DNA from 4 places in the Micromonospora sp. NPDC001898 genome. Region 4 is predicted to be linked to each of the others. Evidence: riboswitches for the same ligand, from Rfam matches in the RefSeq annotation. Region 4 holds a riboswitch; each other region holds the start of a gene.
The links. A riboswitch is a leader RNA that binds a small molecule or an ion and turns the genes downstream of it on or off. The one in region 4 is predicted to bind cyclic di-AMP.
Positions count from the first base shown of each region.

Region 1: another riboswitch for cyclic di-AMP. It lies ahead of ACFYZF_RS28195 (coiled-coil domain-containing protein); the one in region 4 lies ahead of ACFYZF_RS17290 (coiled-coil domain-containing protein).
Region 2: another riboswitch for cyclic di-AMP. It lies ahead of ACFYZF_RS11470 (C39 family peptidase); the one in region 4 lies ahead of ACFYZF_RS17290 (coiled-coil domain-containing protein).
Region 3: another riboswitch for cyclic di-AMP. It lies ahead of ACFYZF_RS27300 (NlpC/P60 family protein); the one in region 4 lies ahead of ACFYZF_RS17290 (coiled-coil domain-containing protein).

Region 1 is NZ_JBIATC010000024.1:51,319-55,911, forward strand. Features, by position in the region: gene ACFYZF_RS28185 (HelD family protein) at 1-1,672, shown strand, start outside; gene ACFYZF_RS28190 (cation diffusion facilitator family transporter) at 1,778-2,692, shown strand; cyclic di-AMP (ydaO/yuaA leader) riboswitch at 2,846-2,975, shown strand; gene ACFYZF_RS28195 (coiled-coil domain-containing protein) at 2,980-4,059, shown strand; gene ACFYZF_RS28200 (SRPBCC family protein) at 4,138-4,593, opposite strand, start outside.
Region 2 is NZ_JBIATC010000004.1:202,965-207,557, reverse strand. Features, by position in the region: gene ACFYZF_RS11475 (CDP-glycerol glycerophosphotransferase family protein) at 1-944, shown strand, start outside; gene ACFYZF_RS11470 (C39 family peptidase) at 1,096-1,959, opposite strand; cyclic di-AMP (ydaO/yuaA leader) riboswitch at 2,183-2,325, opposite strand; gene ACFYZF_RS11465 (hypothetical protein) at 2,643-3,404, opposite strand; gene ACFYZF_RS11460 (hypothetical protein) at 3,535-3,927, opposite strand; gene ACFYZF_RS11455 (acyltransferase family protein) at 4,092-4,593, opposite strand, start outside.
Region 3 is NZ_JBIATC010000021.1:71,901-76,493, reverse strand. Features, by position in the region: gene ACFYZF_RS27315 (zinc metalloprotease) at 1-748, shown strand, start outside; gene ACFYZF_RS27310 (pyridoxamine 5'-phosphate oxidase family protein) at 820-1,380, opposite strand; gene dcd (dCTP deaminase) at 1,480-2,058, shown strand; gene ACFYZF_RS27300 (NlpC/P60 family protein) at 2,110-3,150, opposite strand; cyclic di-AMP (ydaO/yuaA leader) riboswitch at 3,163-3,303, opposite strand; gene ACFYZF_RS27295 (N-acetylmuramoyl-L-alanine amidase) at 3,516-4,593, shown strand, end outside.
Region 4 is NZ_JBIATC010000006.1:383,433-388,025, forward strand. Features, by position in the region: gene ACFYZF_RS17285 (carbonic anhydrase) at 1-164, shown strand, start outside; gene ACFYZF_RS17290 (coiled-coil domain-containing protein) at 243-1,265, opposite strand; cyclic di-AMP (ydaO/yuaA leader) riboswitch at 1,269-1,400, opposite strand; gene ACFYZF_RS17295 (YibE/F family protein) at 1,567-2,970, opposite strand; gene ACFYZF_RS17300 (hypothetical protein) at 3,422-4,066, shown strand; gene ACFYZF_RS17305 (DUF305 domain-containing protein) at 4,158-4,593, shown strand, end outside.

The DNA of each region.
Region 1 (4,593 bases), on a different contig from region 4:
GGCGGCTGCCCCGCCGGACATGGCGGTGGTGGGCGACGGCGCGCTGCTGGCCACCCTGTCCCGGGCCACCGGCCGGGGCATGCGGGACATCATCGCCACCATCCAGCGGGAGCAGGACGAGGCGATCCGCTCCCCCGGCTCCGGGGTGACGATCGTCTCCGGCGGCCCGGGGACGGGCAAGACGGCGGTCGCCCTGCACCGGGCGGCGTACCTGCTGTACTCCGATCGCAGCCGGTACGCCGGCGGCGGCATCCTGGTGGTCGGCCCGTCGGCGGTGTTCGTGGAGTACATCGCCTCGGTGCTGCCGTCGCTGGGCGAGGAGACCGCGACGCTGCACTCGCTCGGCTCGCTGTTCCCGGGGATGGACGCGACGCGCACCGACCCGCCCGAGGTCGCGGCGGTGAAGGGATCGCTGCGGATGCGGCGGGTGCTTGAGCAGGCTGCGCGGGACGCGGTGCCGGGCGGGCCGGGCGAGCTGCGGCTGCTCTACCGGGGCGCGCTGCTCCGGCTGGACCGCCGGGAGTTGGACGGCATCCGGGACCGGGCGCTGTCCCGGGGTGCCCGCCGCAACGAGGCGCGTCGGGCCGGCTTCGACGGGGTGTTCGCCGCGCTGTGGGCCCAGGCCCGGCGGCTGAGCATCCGCCAGCTGCCCGAGCAGCCCGCGTTCGAGGCCGAGATCGCCGAGCGGCCCGATTTCCGCGAGTTCCTGAAGGCGTGGTGGCCCCGGCTGCACCCTCGGCACGTGCTGGGCTGGCTGGCCCGCCCGGACCGGCTGCGCCGGTACGCCGGGGGGATCCTGTCCCGGGCGGAGATCGGACTGCTCGCCGAGGCGTACCGGACGTTGGACGACGAGGGACTCACGATCGCCGACATCGCGCTGCTGGACGAGTTGGACGCGCTGCTGGGCAAGCCGATGCAGCCGAAGCGGGCCAAGCGGGACCCGTTCCAGCTCGCCGGGGGCGTGCGGGAGCTGAGCACGCAGGCCGACCGGCAGCGGGCGGCCCGCGAGGCGGCCCGAGAACGCCCGGAGGACTACCGCGACTACGCGCACGTGGTGGTCGACGAGGCGCAGGACGTCTCCCCGATGCAGTGGCGGATGGTCGGCCGGCGCGGCCGGCTGGCGTCCTGGACGGTGGTGGGCGACCCGGCGCAGACCGCGTGGACGGGCGCGGAGGAGGAGCTGACCCGGGCCCGGGACCAGGCGCTGGGCCGGCGGCGTCGGCACCAGTTCGAGCTGACCACCAACTACCGCAACTCGGCGGAGATCTTCGCGGTGGCGGCGGCGGAGATCCGCCGGCTCTACCCGGACCTCAGGCTGCCCAGCGCGGTGCGGTCCACCGGCGTGGAGCCGGTAGCGCTGACCGTGCCGCCGGCCGAGCTGGAACGGGCCACCGTCGCGGCGGTCGCCACGCTGCTCGGCGAGGTGGAGGGGACGGTCGGGGTGGTCACGCCGGTGCCGCGCCGGGACGAGGTCGCCGGCTGGCTCGCCGGCCTGGCCGCGCCGCGCCTCCAGGTGGTGACCAGTCTCCAGGCCAAGGGCATGGAGTACGACGGGGTGGCGCTGGTCGCCCCGGCCGAGATCCGGGCCGATCCGGGCTCCGGCGTGCGGACGCTGTACGTGGCGCTGTCCCGGGCCACCCAGCGGCTGACCACGATCGATCCGACCGGCTGACCGGCCGGGGCCCCCGTCCCCGGTCGGACGCCCGATTTCACTTGCATACATAGCGATGTGAGCATAAATTAAACCGGGTCCGGATCGGGGACGGAGGGTGTTGGCGTGGGCGCAGGTCATGACCACCACGGCGCGGTGGCGAACGCCGCAGACCGCCACTCAGGGCGACTCTGGGCGGCCTTCGGGCTGCTCACCGCCCTGATGATCGTCGAGGCGGTGGCCGCGTTCGGCACCGGCTCGCTGGCACTGCTCTCCGACGCCGGGCACATGTTCACCGACGTGCTCGGCATCGGCATGGCGCTGGCCGCGATCACCGCCACCCGGCGGGCCACCGCCGACCCCCAGCGCACCTTCGGGCTCTACCGGCTGGAGGTGCTCGCCGCGCTCGGCAACGCCGTCCTGCTCAGCGGCGTCGCGGTCTACGTCCTCGTCGAGGCGGTCCGCCGGTTCGGCGATCCACCCGAGGTGACCGCCGGCCCGATGCTCGTGGTGGCGACGCTGGGCCTGCTCGCCAACGTTGCCGCGTTCGCCCTGCTGCGCAGCGGGGCGAAGGAGAGCATCAACATGCGCGGGGCGTACCTAGAGGTGCTGGGCGACCTGCTCGGATCGGTCGGGGTGATCGGTGCCGCGGCGCTGATCGCCGTCACCGACTGGTGGTGGGCGGACCCACTGGTGGCCGTCGCGATCGGCGTGTTCATCCTGCCCCGCACCTGGCGGCTCGGGCGGGCCGCGGTGCGCATCCTGGTGCAGGCCGCGCCGGAACACCTCCAGGTGACCGCGGTGCACGACCGGCTGGTGGCGGTGCCCGGCGTGGTCGAGGTGCACGACCTGCACGTCTGGACGCTGACCTCCGGCATGGAGGTCGCCTCGGCCCACCTGACCATGGCGCCGGACGCCGAGGTGGGCGCGGTGCTGACCGCGGCCCGCACCGCCCTGCACGAGGACTTCCACATCGAGCACGCCACGTTGCAGGTGGAGCCCGGGGCGTCGGCGGGCCCCTGCGGGCCGACCGGCTGGTGATACCCACGCCCATCAATTAAGTGGTGTAATGTGCCCTCATGCCGGTTATGACAGCATTGACCCACGCACCGTCCGTCACGGAAGCAGCGGGGGTCTCATCCGCACCGGTAAGCTCTCATCCGGCCTCCGCCGGGCGGCGCCCTCCGGCGCCTGCGGTGGCCGCCGCCTAATCGCCTCCTGGCGAGCCGGGGAACCATGTTCGTGGGGTGCATCCGCCTGAGTGGTAGGGATCTTCCGTCCCGAACCCGTCAGCTAACCCGGTCGGCGACTGACGGAAGGACATACGTATGCCAGTAGTGGCACCTGTACGAAGGACCGCCGCCCGGATGGCGGCGATGCTGGTGCTGACGCTCGCCGTCGGCCTCGGGTTCGGGCCGGTGTCCCCGGCCGGCGCGGCCCCACCCACCGGCCTGCGCGCCCCCACGCCCGGCCAGGACGAGGAGGGCGGCACCCCCGCCCTGCGCGCCCAACTCGAAGCGGCCAGCAAGGGCTACCTGGACGCCAAGAGAGCCCTGGCCAGCTCGGTCAAGCGGCAGCAGCAGCTCGGCAGCCAGCTCAAGACCGTCGAGGCGGAGCTGACCGTACGCGGCGCCAAGGTCGACGAGATCGCCGGCGTGGCGTACAAGTCGGGCCGGCTCAGCCCGGTGTCCGCGCTGCTCAACAGCACCAACCCCGCAGGCTTCCTGGACCGGATCGCCGCGCTGGACGCGGTCGCCACCAACGAGGACCGGGCGCTGCGCGACCTGCTGGAGACCCGGGACCAGGCCGCCAAGACCCGGCTGGCCCTCGACGGGGAGATCCGCGAGCAGCGCAAGCAGGTCACCGTGATGGCCAAGCGCAAGGATCAGGCCGAGCAGGCCCTGACCGTGGCCAACGAGAAGGCCAGCGCCAGCGCCAGCGGCGGCGGCGGGGCCAACCGGGGCACCTCCAGCGCGAACGCCACCCCGGCGAAGCGCAACTCCGACGGGTCATGGCCGTCGGAGTCGTGCAGCGTGAACGACCCGACCCCGGCCAACGGCTGCATCACCCCACGGACGCTGCACGCGCTCCAGCAGGCCAAGTCGGCCGGCTTCACCCGGTACGTCTCCTGCCACCGGCCCAGCGGCTCCGGCGAGCATCCCAAGGGACGGGCGTGCGACTTCGCCGCCCAGAAGGGCGGCTTCGGCGGGGTGGCCTCCGGCGGGGACCGCACCTACGGCAACAACCTGGCGGCGTACTACATCCGCAACGCCGACAACCTCGCCGTGCTGTACGTGATCTGGTTCAGGCAGATCTGGCTGCCCAGCAGCGGCTGGAAGTCGTACAGCGGGGGCAACGGGGACCCGTCCAGCGACCACACCAACCACGTGCACCTGTCGGTGTACTGACCGCGCGGCGTGTGGCCCCCGCCATCCGGGGGCCACACGCACAAGCCGTGGGGCCAGGCGGCGGCCCGGCCGCGCCGCTCAGGCGGGCTGAGCCGGGCCGTCCCCGGCGCGGTCCAGCACCTCTCCCAGCCTCCGGGCCAGCCCGAGGTGCGCCGACCGGGCCTGCCGGAAGGCGTACCGGAACAGCGGCGCCGGGGCGGCAAGGGTGATCTCCACGTCGATCCGGACCACCCCACCCGGCTCGTCACGCAGCCGGGTGCGGTTGCGCACGGTGGTGGCCGGCCGCTGCCGGGCCACCGTGACGATCTCGTCGTCGGTGACGACCAGCACATCCGCCTGGTACGTCACCGGGAAGCGCAGCGGCCCGGCGGCGAGCCGGTCGGTGATGGCGTAACTGGCCCGGGCGCCCGGCCGGGGCGGCAGCCGGCGCACCCGCGTGATCAGCGGATGCAGCTCGTCCTGCCGGGCCGGGTCGCCGAGCAGAGCCACCGCCTCGGCCCGCGGGCAGCGGGCCTGAACCGAATACTGGAAGGT
Region 2 (4,593 bases), on a different contig from region 4:
AGGCGCTGGTGCCGAGTCTCAAGGTGGCGTTCTACGTCAACCACGGGGCGAAGAACAGCCACTGCATCCGGTTCACCCAGCTCACCCACGTGCAGATCCACCACGGCGACAGCGACAAGGCGCCCAGCGCCAACCCGGTCTCGGCGATCTTCGACCGGATCTTCGTGGCCGGCCCGGCCGCGGTCGAGCGGTACGCCCGCGCGGGGGTCGACATCCCGGCGGAGAAGTTCGTCGTGGTCGGCCGCCCGCAGGTCGAGTCGATCGAGGTGCACCGGGAGCCGGCAACCGGCCTGCCGAACCCGACGGTCCTCTACACCCCGACCTGGACCGGCCACCACGCCGACGCGAACTACTGCTCACTGCCGGTGGGCGAAGCCATCGTCCGAGGGCTGCTGGCCCGGGGCGCGACGGTGATCCTGCGCGCCCACCCGTACACCGGGCAGAATCCGGGGTCGGCGCGGCAGCTCGCCCGGCTCACGGAGCTGCTCGCCGCGGACCGGGCCCGCACCGGCCGGCAGCACGTCTGGGGCGCTGCGGCCAGCCGGGAGATTTCCCTGGTCGACTGCGTGAACCGGTCCGACGCGCTTCTCTCGGACGTCTCCGGGGTGATCTCCGACTACCTCTACTCCGGCAAACCGTACGCGGTCACGGACATGGGCGGCGACGGCGACCGGTTCGTCGAGCGGTTCCCCCTGGCCGGCTCGGGCTACGTGCTGCGACGCGACGCGGCCAACCTCGACGAGGTGCTCGGTCACCTGCTCGACACCGACCCCCAGGCGGCGGCCCGCTGGGCCACCCGCTCCCGCTACCTGGGCGACTTCCCCGCCCACCAGTACGCCGAGGCGTTCCTGGCGGCGGCCCGCCGCGAACTGACCCCGACCTGGACCCCACCCACTCCCCGCCCGACCCCCACCCCGCCCTCCCCCGCCCCCTCCCCCCGGTGATCAAGAGGTTCGCGTCAGGGTTGAGGTTGGAGCTGACGGGTTCGGTCACGGCCGCAGTGCCGGCCGGCACCCCGGACGCCGCGGTGCCGGCCCGGGACGGCACCGGGCCCCGGCTCACGGGGAGAGCCGGGGCCCGGTGGGGGGAGGGTGATCAGGCCGAGTAGCCCCTGGTCGCCGCCCAGTGCGCCAGGGCCGTGGTGCTGATCCAGTACGCCGAGGCGGCCGGGTTGGCCGAGTCGGCGATCCGCACGGTACGGCCTTCGTTGCGGTAACCCACGACGGCGATGTAGTGGCCGCCGGGGAAGGAGTGCCAGCCGCCGTCGACGTCGGTGGCGTCGCCGGCGATGTTCACCACGACGCCGCGCCCGGCGCCGACCGCCTTCACCACGTCTGCCTTGAGCCGGTCGATCTGCGCCCCGGTGGCGGCGCCGCCCGGGATCATCCGGGTCTGGTACGGGTCGCCCTTGACCATCGCGTTGAGCACCCGGGTGGTGTCCTCGGCCGAGTTGGTGCCCATCTCGGTGGTGCCGAGGCGGCTGGCCAGCCCGTCCTGGGTGCTCCCGACGCCGGTGGCGGAGAGCGCGTTGCGCACCGCCGCGGGGCCGCAGTAGTAGTAGGTGGTCTGCGCCTGGTACGCGTAGTCGAGAACCTTCGACGACGGCGTCTTCGGGGTGGCCGGCTTCGCCGTGGTCTGCTTCGGGGCCGCCTTGGTGGTCAGGTCGGGGTTCGGCGCGGCCGTGGTGGCGCTCGGCGACGGCGAGGCGCTGGAGGACGGGGTCGCGCCGACCCGGGCCTGGGCGCGGCTGGCCGCGCTGTCGAGGCGGGGTGCGATCTCGGCCACGGCGGCATTGGTGGTCTGCCGGGGGGCGGGGGTGTCGTCGGCGCCGGCCAGCAACACACCGGTGCCGGAGGCCAGCAGGAGCGCCGCGGCCGAGCCGGCGACGACCTGGTACGGGCGCTCGGTGGCGAGACGTCGCAACTGCCGCTTGAGGTGGTTGTTCACGTGTTCCTCCACGGGGATGGGACGGAGAGCGGGGCGCCTGGGCATGCGTCGTCGCACGGTGGCGTGGACGGAGACGTCCACAGCCGGTCAGGTCGGCTCTGGGAAGATGCCCGGTCAGCCGGGCGTACGGGCGGGTGCGCCGGTCAGTTCGTCAGCCCGGGGGCGACGGACGCGGGCACCACGGCGCCGCGGTGGAGGAACAACCGAGGGATGGGGTCGCGCTGCACGAAGATGGCACTCCTTCCGAGACCGCCTACCGGGTTAGCTGACGGATTCGGGCGGGAAGATCGCCCTACCACGGGCCGTGGCCCGCGGATTCACCCCACACGTGCACTGGGTCCCCGGTTCGTGATGGTCACGATTAAGCGGGTCGGCGCGGCGTCGCCTCTTGCGATCGGGTACCGCACCGGACGGGCCGACATTACTGGCCGGTCGAGGCCCTGCCAAGCCCTTCCCACCTGCTTAAACCCTCTCCGATCAGCTTTCTTGCAACACATTGGGAACTGACGCGACTCAATGGGATTACGGGCCTTCCGGGTGCCTTCGGGCGACAACCGGACGATCAGTCTTGATCGTCGGCGAGTTATGTCGGTGGACCCACCCCGATGGGTCGACTGCCCGTTTACCCGGGCGATGTGACCGGCGTCATAAAGAAATTCGGGGCGGCACCGCGACCCGCCCGCGTCAGGGGCGGGTCAGCCGACCCGGGCCGGGTGCCAGCGGGCGGCCGGGACAGTACGGCGAGCCTCCGCCGTCGCGGCCCGGGGTGCGGGCACCCGGACGGGGCGGGCCCGCTCCGCGGCGCGGTACGCCTCGACGGCCAGCACCCGGGCGGCCTCGGCGGCCAGTTCGGCGGCATGCCAGGCGTCCCGCTCCCGGGCCGCCGCCGCCCGGTGGCCGGCCTGCCTCCCGTCCCGCACCGCCCGGGCCAGCACGACCTCCTGCTGGACCGGATGCAGCCGGGGATCCCAGCCGTCCCGGTGCGCGAAGACGTCGCAGAGCTGCCGGATGGACAGCTCGCCGCGCAGGTGGGCGGCCGTGGCCGCGTGGTGCAGCCAGCGCTCCCGGGCGGCGTACTCGGCGGGGGTGCGGGGGGTGCGCGGCGCCGGCAGTGCCCCCGCGCCGGAGAAGCGCCGCGCGGCGGCCTCCGCGTCGTCGTACGCCTGCCAGGACCGATCGAGGGCATCCTGGGCGGCCAGCCACACTTCGCGCCGCCGGCGGGCGGTCTGGGCGGCGCCGGCGGCGGCCACCCCCACCTCCTCGGCGTACCGGCGCAGGTCGACGGCCTCCTCGATGGCCGGGTCGACGGCGGGCGGGGCGGGGTCGGCCACCGGCCGGTCCCGCTGCGGGCGGGCGACCAGGGCGGTGAGGACGCCGAGCGCCACCACCAGCAGCACCGACCAGATGGTGGCGGCCAGCGGCACCTCGACGAGGAACTGGTAGAGAACGATGTCCATGGTCGGCACCTAACGGCGGGTGGATGGGGGAAGCGGGCGCTCCGCGCCACCGGGCGGGGCGCGGGGGCGCCACCGGGCCGGGCGGACGGATCCGGAGGTGAGGTCGCGAGACGGCGGCGTCGCGGACGGGTCAGCCGCGCGGCGGCGCGCGCGACCCGGCGGTCGTCGGGGCGGGGCCGACGGGCATCCGGTGCGCCGGGGCCGGGTCGACCACGGACCGGCCCACGAGGGCTGCCGGGACCACGCCGGGGTGCGCGGGGGCGGCGGCGGCGGCCCGGCCAGGGTCGACCGCACGCATCCCGGCGGCCGGGCCGGGGTCGGGGTCGGACAACCCGAGGCCGGCCGGGCTGCCCGGCGGAGACCAGGCCGCGGACCCGCCCGCGGCGTCGGTGGGCGGCGCCGGGTCGAACGACAGCGACCCGGCGCCCAGCGAGAAAGCGACCGCGACGGCCAGGCTGGTCAGCATCCGGGCGGTCCAGCGCGCGACCCACCACAAAGGACAGTTCGGCGCGGCGGGAAGCACCCGCTCACGCTACCGAAGCCTGCCGCGGGACGCACCGATGGCAGGCGTGTCGCGACGTCCCGATCGTCCGGTTCTTCCCCGGCCCGTCGGCCCACCCCACGAGTACGCCACGGGGCCGTGGGCGGCGTCCCGGGCCCCGGCGGGGCGGCGCGGGATCGGGGCGGTCAGTGCCGCTCGGGGACCGCGACCTGCTCGCGGGGGTGCTCCGGTGCGGGGACGGCCGTCGTCGCCGGGCCGGGCGGCCCCGCCGGGTCGCCGGGGACCGTCCCGCCGCCCGGAGCCGGCGGGCGGGGCCGGCGGGGCGGCCCGAGCCGGCGGGTCAGCGGCATCTCGACCCACCGGTGCAGCAGCGCGGCCAGCCCCAGGTTCACCAGTAGGAAGCCGACCACGGCCAGCGGTCCCCACCAGCCGGGCAGCCCCACGCCGAGCCGGTCGGCCAGCCGCAGCACGGTGACCATGACGAAGACGTGTACCAGGTAGAAGGCGAAGGAGACCTCGCCGAGCCAGACCATCGGCCGGGACCGCCACGGCGTCCGCGCCCCGCGCACGTCCGCGTCGGCGGCGGCTGCGATGACCAGCAGGTACGCCGCCGCGAGCAGGGCCGCCCACAGCTCGGCGCGGATCCACTGCGAGGCGACGACCCAGGTGGCCACGAAGATCACGCTG
Region 3 (4,593 bases), on a different contig from region 4:
CGAGGCCGACCTGGCGGGTGCCCTGCGCGAGCGGGCCAACTTCCGGGCCGGGGCCGGCGCCGGCACGCTCGCGACCGTGACCATCCCGGTCGTCGTGCACGTCATCCAGGAGAACAGCACCCGGGCCGGCGGCAACATCCCGGACTCGCTGATCACCTCGCAGATCGCCGTGCTGAACCAGGCCTACAGCGGCGCCACCGGCGGCGCGGCGACCGCCTTCGGCTTCCAGCTCCAGAAGATCAACCGGGTCACCAACCCGGCGTGGTACCCGATCGTGTCGGGCTCGTCGGCCGAGCGCTCGATGAAGACCTCGCTGCGTGAGGGCGGCAAGAACACCCTGAACATCTACCTCGGCGAGCTGAGCGACAACCTGCTCGGCTGGGCGACCTTCCCGAAGCGCACCCTCGACAAGATGGACGGCGTCGTCGCCCTGAACGAGTCGCTGCCGGGTGGCACCGCCACCAACTACAACCAGGGCGACACCGGCACCCACGAGGTCGGCCACTGGTTGAACCTGTACCACACCTTCCAGGGCGGCTGCTCCGGCTCGGGCGACAGCGTGAGCGACACCCCGGCGGAGGCCTCGCCGGCGTACGAGTGCCCGACCGGGCGGGACACCTGCACCGCCACCGGCAAGGACCCGATCACCAACTTCATGGACTACACCTACGACTCGTGCATGCACCAGTTCACCGCCGGGCAGGCGAGCCGGATGCTGACCGCGTGGAACGCGTACCGCGCGGCCTGACGCACCCCTGTTCCTGACCCTCCGGTGCCGGCCCCGTCCTTCGACGGGGCCGGCACCGGTGTCGTCGGGGGTCAGGCCGCCGCGCGGTGGGAGCCGTGGGCGCGCCGGGTCGGCCCCCGATCCGGTACGCCCACCGGGGCGCCGCCCGCGCCTTCGGCGGCCCGGGGGTCGAGCCACACCTGCACGGCCGGCTGCCCCGGGCCCCCGCCCGGGAAGACGGAGCCGGCCTGGTAGCGGCGGGCGAGCATCGCCACGTCGACGGTGAACTCGAACAGCCGCCAGTCCACCTGCGGGGCGGCCCGCCCCAGCTCGGCGAGCCGAGCCACCCGGGCCTGGTCGGTCACCGGCCACGCGTGCCCCGCCACGTACGCCTCGTCGTCGCTGTCCTCCGGCGGGAAGGAGTGCAGCGCGTAGCGGCCGTCGCGTTCGAGGTCGCGCCGTTTCGGCGAGTCGACGATGAAGCAGAAGAGCCCGTCGTCGGTGATCACCGGGGAGACCGGGTGCACCCGGGGCCCACCGTCGGCGCGGACGGTCGCCAGGTAGCCGAAGCCCGGCCCGTACTGCTGCATGAGGAGGCGGATCCCGCCGGCGAGTCGTGGCTCGTCAGCGGCGAATTCGGACCAGGAAGCCATGTGGACATTCTATCGAACACGTGTACGACAGGCGAGCGCGGCACGCCGGTTGCCACAGGCGATGACAGGCCCGCCGACCAGGGTCGCTATGGTGTGCCGATGCTGCTCTCCGACCGCGATCTCGTCAGCGAACTGAAGGCTGGCACGCTCGCGCTGGAGCCGTTCGAGCCCACCCTTGTGCAGCCGTCGAGCATCGACGTGCGCCTCGACAAGCTCTTCCGGGTCTTCAACAACCACCTCTACACGCACATCGACCCGTCGGCGCAGCAGGACGACCTGACCTCGGCGGTCGAGGTGCCCGACGGCGAGCCGTACGTGCTGCACCCGGGCGAGTTCGTGCTCGCCTCCACGCTGGAGGTGATCTCGCTCGGCGACCAGCTCGCGGGCCGGCTGGAGGGCAAGAGCTCGCTGGGCCGGCTCGGGCTGCTCACCCACTCCACCGCCGGGTTCATCGACCCGGGCTTCTCCGGTCACGTCACGCTGGAGCTGTCCAACGTGGCGAACCTGCCGATCACGCTCTGGCCGGGCATGAAGATCGGCCAGCTCTGCATCTTCCGGCTCTCCTCCCCGGCCGAGCACCCGTACGGGTCGACGGTGTACGGCTCGCGGTACCAGGGCCAGCGCGGCCCGACCCCGAGCCGCTCCTGGCAGAACTGGCGTACCTGGCCCACCCGCTGACGGCGCGGGCGTGGTCGGGGGGCCCGTCCCGCGGAACGGGCCCCCCGCCGCTCAGTCGGGGCGGCCGTAGCTGTGGATCTGGCCGTCGTCGACGCGCTTCATCTTGACGGGCTGGCCGGCCTGGGAGGCGTGCACCACCCAGCCGCCGCCGACGTACATGCCGACGTGGTGCAGGTCGGCGTAGTAGAAGACGAGGTCACCGGGGCGCAGGTCGGCGCGGCTCACCCGGGCGGTCACCGACCGCTGCTGGGCCGCGTTGTGCGGCAGCGACACGCCGGCCTTGGCCCAGGCCGCGAGCATCAGGCCCGAGCAGTCGTACGAGTTGGGCCCCTCGGCGCCCCAGACGTAGGGCTTGCCGATCTGGGCGCAGGCGAACTTCACCGCGACTCCCGCGCCGCCGCCCGGGTAGGCAGCCGGGCAGGGAGCGGGACGCAGCGCGCCGCCACCGCCGTTGCCGTACACCTTGAGCCGCAGCTTCTGGAGCCGGTCGATCTCGGTGTTGATTTGCTTCCGCTTGGCGGCAAGCTGCGCCTCGGTGCGGGCGAGCTGGGCGACCATCTCGTCCAGCGGCTTCTTCTTCGCATCGAGCTCGTCGCGGAGGTCGACGACCGCCCGGATGTCGCGCTGCTGGCGTTCGGCGAACTGGTCGAGCAATTCCAACTGTCCCATCATCTGACCGGGCGAGCGGCTGCCGAGCAGCGCGTTCACCGCCGACAGGTTCTCAGTCTTGTACGCCTCGACGGCGAGGCCGCTGACCTTGTCCATCGCCTCGTCGACCCGGCGTTGCAGCGGCCCGATCTGCTTGGCGACGGCGTCGGCCTGCCGACGCTTGAGGGCGAGGTCCTGACGGGTGGCGTTGTGCCGCTCGATGAGCGGTTCGAGCTTGTTCCAGTCCTGGTCGATCTGCCGCTCGATCTCGGCGATCGAGGGATCGGCCTGGGCCGAGGTCGGGGTGCCGGTCAGGACGACGGCGGCGCCGGCCAGTGCGGCGAGAGCGGTGGTGAAGCGTGACCAGCGTGGACGCGGCGTAACCGGTGTCCGGTCGACGTGCGCCGACCGGCGTGACGGGCGCCGCAGGGCAGGAAGTGCCACCTGGCTCCGTTCTCCTTCTTCCTTGACCGCCTACCGGGTTAGCTGACGGGTTCGGGCGGGAAGGGAGAGCGCCCTACCGCAGCGGCGCTGCGGATTCACCCCGGCGTACCTGGGTCCCCGGCTCGCCCGGAGGCGACTCGGCGGTGTCGGACCGTCACCGCCCGGCTGGGCGATACAGCTACCGGCCGACGATTGACCAGAGTAGAGACGCCCGTTATCGATCCGCAACCCGCCGGGCGATGACACGCCATACCACGCCACCGTGCGGAAGTTTCCTTCACATCGCGACACCTGGTGGAAAGCTATTGACGTGGGAGGACGACGGCGGAAGGGTGACCTCATCCGACGCCCAACCAGGAGGTTCGATGCCCCGTTCTGTCGTGTCGTCGAGCAGACGGATCCTGCTCGCCGCCGCCGTGGCCGCCACCACGGCCCTTGTGCCCCTCGGTACCACCGCCTCCCCGGCCGCGGCCGGCCAGACCCCCGACCGCCAGCAGCAGTACGCTGACGCCGCCGCCGAGTACGGCGTGCCGGAGAGCGTCCTGCTCGGCGTCTCCTACCTCCAGTCCCGCTGGGACACCAACGCCGGCACCCCCAGCACCAGCGGTGGGTACGGGCCGATGCACCTCACCGACGCCGAATACGTGACCGGCCTGCCCACCGGCACCCACCACGACTCCGGCGACGAGGACCCGCGCGGGGACGACTCCCGCCCGGCCCTCTCCGCCGCCCAGCCCTCGGCCGACGAGGCCCCGACCGCGGCGTCGTTGCAGACCCTGGACACCGCCGCCACCCTCACCGGGGCCGACGAGGCTGCCCTGCGCGCCGACGCGCCGACGAACATCCGGGGCGGGGCGGCGCTGCTCGCGTCGTACCAGCGGCAGATCGGCGCCCCGGTCGGAGCCGGCACCGACCCGGCGGCCTGGTACGGCGCGGTGGCCCGGTACGCCGGCGCGGACGGCGCCGACGCGGCGGCGGCCTTCGCCGACGAGGTCTTCGGCACCATCGCCGAGGGCGAGAGCCGGGTGACCGACGACGGGCAGCGGGTAACCCTCGCCGCCCGCGCGGTGACCCCGCAGAAGTCCTGGCTGGACCGGCTCGGCCTGCGCCTGCCGGAGCGCCCCGACGGCCTGGAGTGCCCGTCGACCATCTCCTGCGAGTGGATCCCCGCCCCCTACCAGTCGCTCAGCGCCGACCCCGGCGACTACGGCAACCACGACCTGTCCGACCGGCCCAAGCGGCAGAAGGTCGAGTACATCCTCATCCACGACACCGAGGGCCGCTACGCGGGCACGGTCAACATGGTCCAGGACCCGACCTACGTGAGCTGGCACTACACGCTGCGCTCGGTGGACGGGCACATCGCCCAGCACGTGAAGACCAAGGACGTCGCCTGGCACGCCGGCAACTGGTACGTCAACGCCAAGTCGATCGGGCTGGAGC
Region 4 (4,593 bases):
GCGCGGGCGGGGTGCGGACGGTGGCAGCGGTGCCCGCCGGCTTCGCCCCGGCCGTCGCCGTGGCCCCGGCCGTCCCCTCCGCCGCGGCCCCGGCCGCCCAGGACGCGCCCACCCCACCCCCGGGAGTCACGCCGGCCAATCCGGCAGCCCCGGCCGCCGCCTGAGACGCTCGTAGGGCCACGACACGGCGAGGGCCGCCCCCGCGGGTGTGCGGGACGGCCCTCGGTCGCGTGGCGGCGGCGTCAGAGCAGCGACATGTGCACGTGGTCGGTGTGGTCGGAGGGCCCGCTGTAGGACTTCCAACCGGTCGCCGGGAACCATATCTGCCGGTTCCAGATGACGTAGTAGATGCCGAGCCGGTCGGCGTTGCGGATGAGGAACGCGGCGAGGTTGTTGCCGTACATCCGGGTGTCGTTGTTGTGCCAGGGGGAGAAACCGCTGTTCTGTAGCGACCAGTCGCAGGCCCGGCCCTTGGGGTGCTCCCACGGCCCGCCCGGGCGGTAGCAGCCGACGAACCGGTGGAAACCGGCCCTCTTGGTCTCCTTGTACGCGTGCAGCGTCCGGGGGGTGATCGTGCCGGAGGTGGTCGGGTCGTTCTCGGTGCGCGACTCGGGCCGCCACTCACCGTCCCCGGTCCGGCCCGGCGCCATCCGCGCGACCGGGGAGGTGGCGTCGACCAGGCCGCCGGTGAAGCCCTTGCCACCGACCAGTGCGAGGGATTTCTCGGCGTCGTGCTGCTTCTTCGCCATGATCGCGGTCTGCTTCTGCTGCTCGCGGATCTCGGCGTCGACCGCGAGCTTGGCCTGCTCCGCGTGCTTCTTGGCGTCGTTGACCTCGCCCAGCTTCCGAGCGTTGATCATATTGAGCTGGTCGAGGGCGGTGGCGCGCTCGACGAACGAGTCCGGGGCGCCGCTCTCCAGCAGCATCGCCATCGCGCCGATCCGCCCGGTCCGGTACGACTGGGCGGCCATCTCGCTGATCTGCGGGGCGAGCGCGTCCAACTCCTGTTCGGCCCGCTTCACCTCCAGAGCGAGCTGGAGCTGGCGCTTCTTGGACTTGTCGAGCTTCGACTGGGCCTGGGTGTAGTCCCGGTTGGCGGCCTCGATGACGTCGGTGATCAGCTTGGGCTCGTCGTCCTCCTCGTGCCCCGAGGGTTTGGGGGTGGAGGGCGCGGCGAACGCCGGGGCGGCCGGCCCGGCGAGGATCGCCAGCGCGGCGAACACGGCCGCCACGGGTGCCAGCCAGCGGCGCAGGGGTGCCGTCACAGTTTTCCCTTCCATCGACCGCCGGCCGGGTTAGCTGACGGGTTCGGGGCGGAAGTGGCCCCTACCGCTGTCGCGGATTCACCCCAGGTACCTGGATCCCCGGCTCGCCTCGCGGCGATTGGGCGGCGGCACCGCAGGCGCCGCTGCGCGCCTTCGGCGGTGACCGGCAGCGAGGTTACCCGACAGCCCTCGTGGGGATCTACGTCCGGATGCCGACTAAAAGCGTTATTTTGCAATTGCTTTCGGTAGTCAGTGACGCGATTCTCACCCGTGACACCACTCTCGGTCGCGCTGTGAAGTGTCACCATGTGCTGTCCGTGCTCCCTTCTCGGCCGGCCCACCGGGCCGGGGAATCGGTGGGGCGGGCCGGCCCGCCGGGAAACCGGTCGTCGGGCCGCCCACCGCTGAGCGCCTCCAGCGCGAGGTCCGGCTCCGCCGGGTGCCGGGCTGCGCCGGGGGTACGCGAGGCAGGCACGTCCCCGTCGCCGCCCGGCCGGCCGGGCCCGGTCGCTGCGGCCCGACCCGCTGCGGTGACCACTGCGGCCAGCCCGGTCGTCAGCGGTACGGCGGCGATCAGGCCCAGTGTGGCGACGGCGCTGCGGACGATCTCCTGCGCCATGAACTCGGTGGTCAGGATCTCGGTCACCGGGCGGGAGTCGGCGGTGAGCAGGAGCAGCAGCGGCAGCGACGCGCCCGCGTACGCCAGCACGATGGTGTTCACCGTGGACGCGACGTGTGCCCGGCCGACCCGGGTGGCCGCCCGGTAGAGCTGCAACCGGGACAGCCCCGGGTTGGCGTTCGCCAACTCGGTCACCGTGGCAGCCTGGGTGACCGTGACGTCGTCGAGCACCCCGAGCGAGCCGATGATGATGCCGGCCAGCAGCAGGCCGTGCAGGTCCACGTCGCCCCGGAACATCGACAGGGTGGTGGCGTCCTCGCTGCCGTGGCCGGTGAGGTGGGTGGCGGCGGCGGCCAGGGTGCCGAGGACGCCGGTGAGCACCAGGCTGCCCAGGGTGCCGAGGACGGCGACGGAGGTCTGCGCGCTCACCCCGTGGGTGAGGTACAACACCACGAACATGATCAACGCCGAGCCGACGATGGCGATCAGCAGCGGTGACCCGCCGGCGCCGATCCCGGGCAGCACGAACGTCAGCAGGATGGCGAAACTGGCGGCCAGGCCGGCCAGGGCGGCCAGCCCTCGCCAACGGCCGAAGGCGACGATCGCCAGCGCGAACACCACCGCCAGCCACACCAGCGGGGTGCCACGCTGGTGCTCGGCGATGCTGTAGGCGCTCGTCGACGGGTCGGCCGGGTCGGTCAGTTCGACCAGGACGATCCGGTCGTCGACGGCGACGGTGGGCGCGCCGGGGCCGGTCGGGACCGGCGTCCCGACCTGCTGTCCCGCGTCCGGCCCCTGCTCCACCCGGACGGTGACCGTGCCGCACGGGCCGTCCTGCGCGCCCGGCCCAGCCTCGCCCTCCGGCGTCTCCGGCTGCGGCGGGCACGCCTCGGTGACCACCCGGGTCACCGTGCCGTGGTACCGGGGCACCGCCGGGCTGCCGTCGACCTGCGGGCCCCCGTCGCGGGGCCAGAGGGCGACTGCCGCGATCACGGTGATCACGAAGAGCGGCACCACGGTCGCGACGAGGACCCGCCGTACCCCGGGAGGGGCGGGCGGGGCCGGTCGGGTGTGGTCGGCACCCATCGACGGTCTCCAAACGGTGTGTCAGCGCGGGGTGCGGCCCGGTGGACCGGGCGGTTCAGCGTTCCCGTCGTCCGGCCCGACCCGTCGGGTCGGACTCGCCGGCGAGAAGGTTCCCCCGGTGTCCGTGGCGTCACGCACGGACAACGCGGGGCGGGGCGGTGCGGCGGCCCGGCACCGGCCGCCGGGTCGGTGCCGCCCGGCGGCGGGGTGCGCGGGCGGTCGGTGCGGAATCCGGACGACCATCGCCCGAAATGGTAGCCATCCCCACCTGGGGAACGCAGATCGCGTGCCCGATCGGCCCGCCGGACATGTCCCGACTGACCTCCGGGTCGATCGGCCCGCCCGGGTGCGGGGGCCGGTAGCCGCACCGGCCGGGACCGGTGGGCGGCGGTGCGACCGCTCGTGGCGTGTTCGGCCCGGGCGTTCGGCCGGACCGGCTAGCGTGGACCGGGTGCGGACGGCGACGGTGCTGACTGCCGGGCGGTGGGCCCGGCTCACGCTGATGATCTGCACCCTGGTCGGGCTGGCCGCGATGCACACTCTCGGCCACGGCGCGCACGGCGGCGGTGGCCACGGCGGTCACGACCGGGCCGGGTCTCCCGACGCACACCCGGCCGCCTCCTACCGCGCCACCACGACGGGCGGCGCTTCCGCCATGACCGCCATGACGGGCGCTGCCCTTCCGGTGGCCATCGGCGCGGCCCTCCACGCGGCCGGCGCTGCCTTCCATCCGGCCGGCGCGACCGGCGCTGCCCTTCCCGTTGTCGACGCTGGGGCGGGCGCCGTGCTCCGCGCCGGCGTGACGCGGGTGGGCGCGATGCGGGTGTTGCCCGGGGGGTGTCCGGTGGCGGGGTGCCCGTCCGCGCGGCTGGTGCCCGCCGGCGATCCCGGTGCCGGCCCGCCCGGCTGGAGCATCTGCCTGGCGGTGCTCGGCGCGCTCGCGGTGGCGCTGTTCGTGGCCGTGCTCCTGCTCAGCGGGGTGCGGTCGGTCGGCCCGTCCGCCCGTCGGCACGCCGGGCCGCCCGCCGGTCCGCGCGCCCCACCGCCCCGGCCGATCGGCCTGTGGCTGGCCGAGATCTCGGTGTCGCGTACGTAGGACGCCTCGACGCGGGCGCCCGGCCCCTGCTGCCGGCGACCCGTGTCCCCGTCCTGCCCGCGTACGCACTCGACATCGAAGGATCCAGACCGTGACCACTCGTACGATCGCGCGCCGCGCCGCCCTGGCCGGCGGGGCGCTCATCGCAGCCCTGGCCCTGAGCGCCTGCGGCTCCGCCGACCACACCTCCTCCGGCCACGACACGCCGCCCGCCGCGACCAGCGGCGCACCGGCGAGCGGGTCGGCCACGTTCGGCGACGCCGACGTGATGTTCGCCCAGATGATGATCCCGCACCATCGGCAGGCGGTGGAGATGGCCGAGTTGGCCGGCTCCCGGGCCGCCGACGCCGAGGTCAAGCGCCTCGCCGTTCAGATCAAGGGTGCCCAGGGGCCGGAGATCGCGACCATGACGGGCTGGCTCACCGGGTGGGGCCGTCCCGTCCCGTCGGACGGGCCCGGGCACGGGATGCCGGGGATGGACCACGGCATGCCCGGAATGATGTCCGACGCGGACATGACCAGGCTGG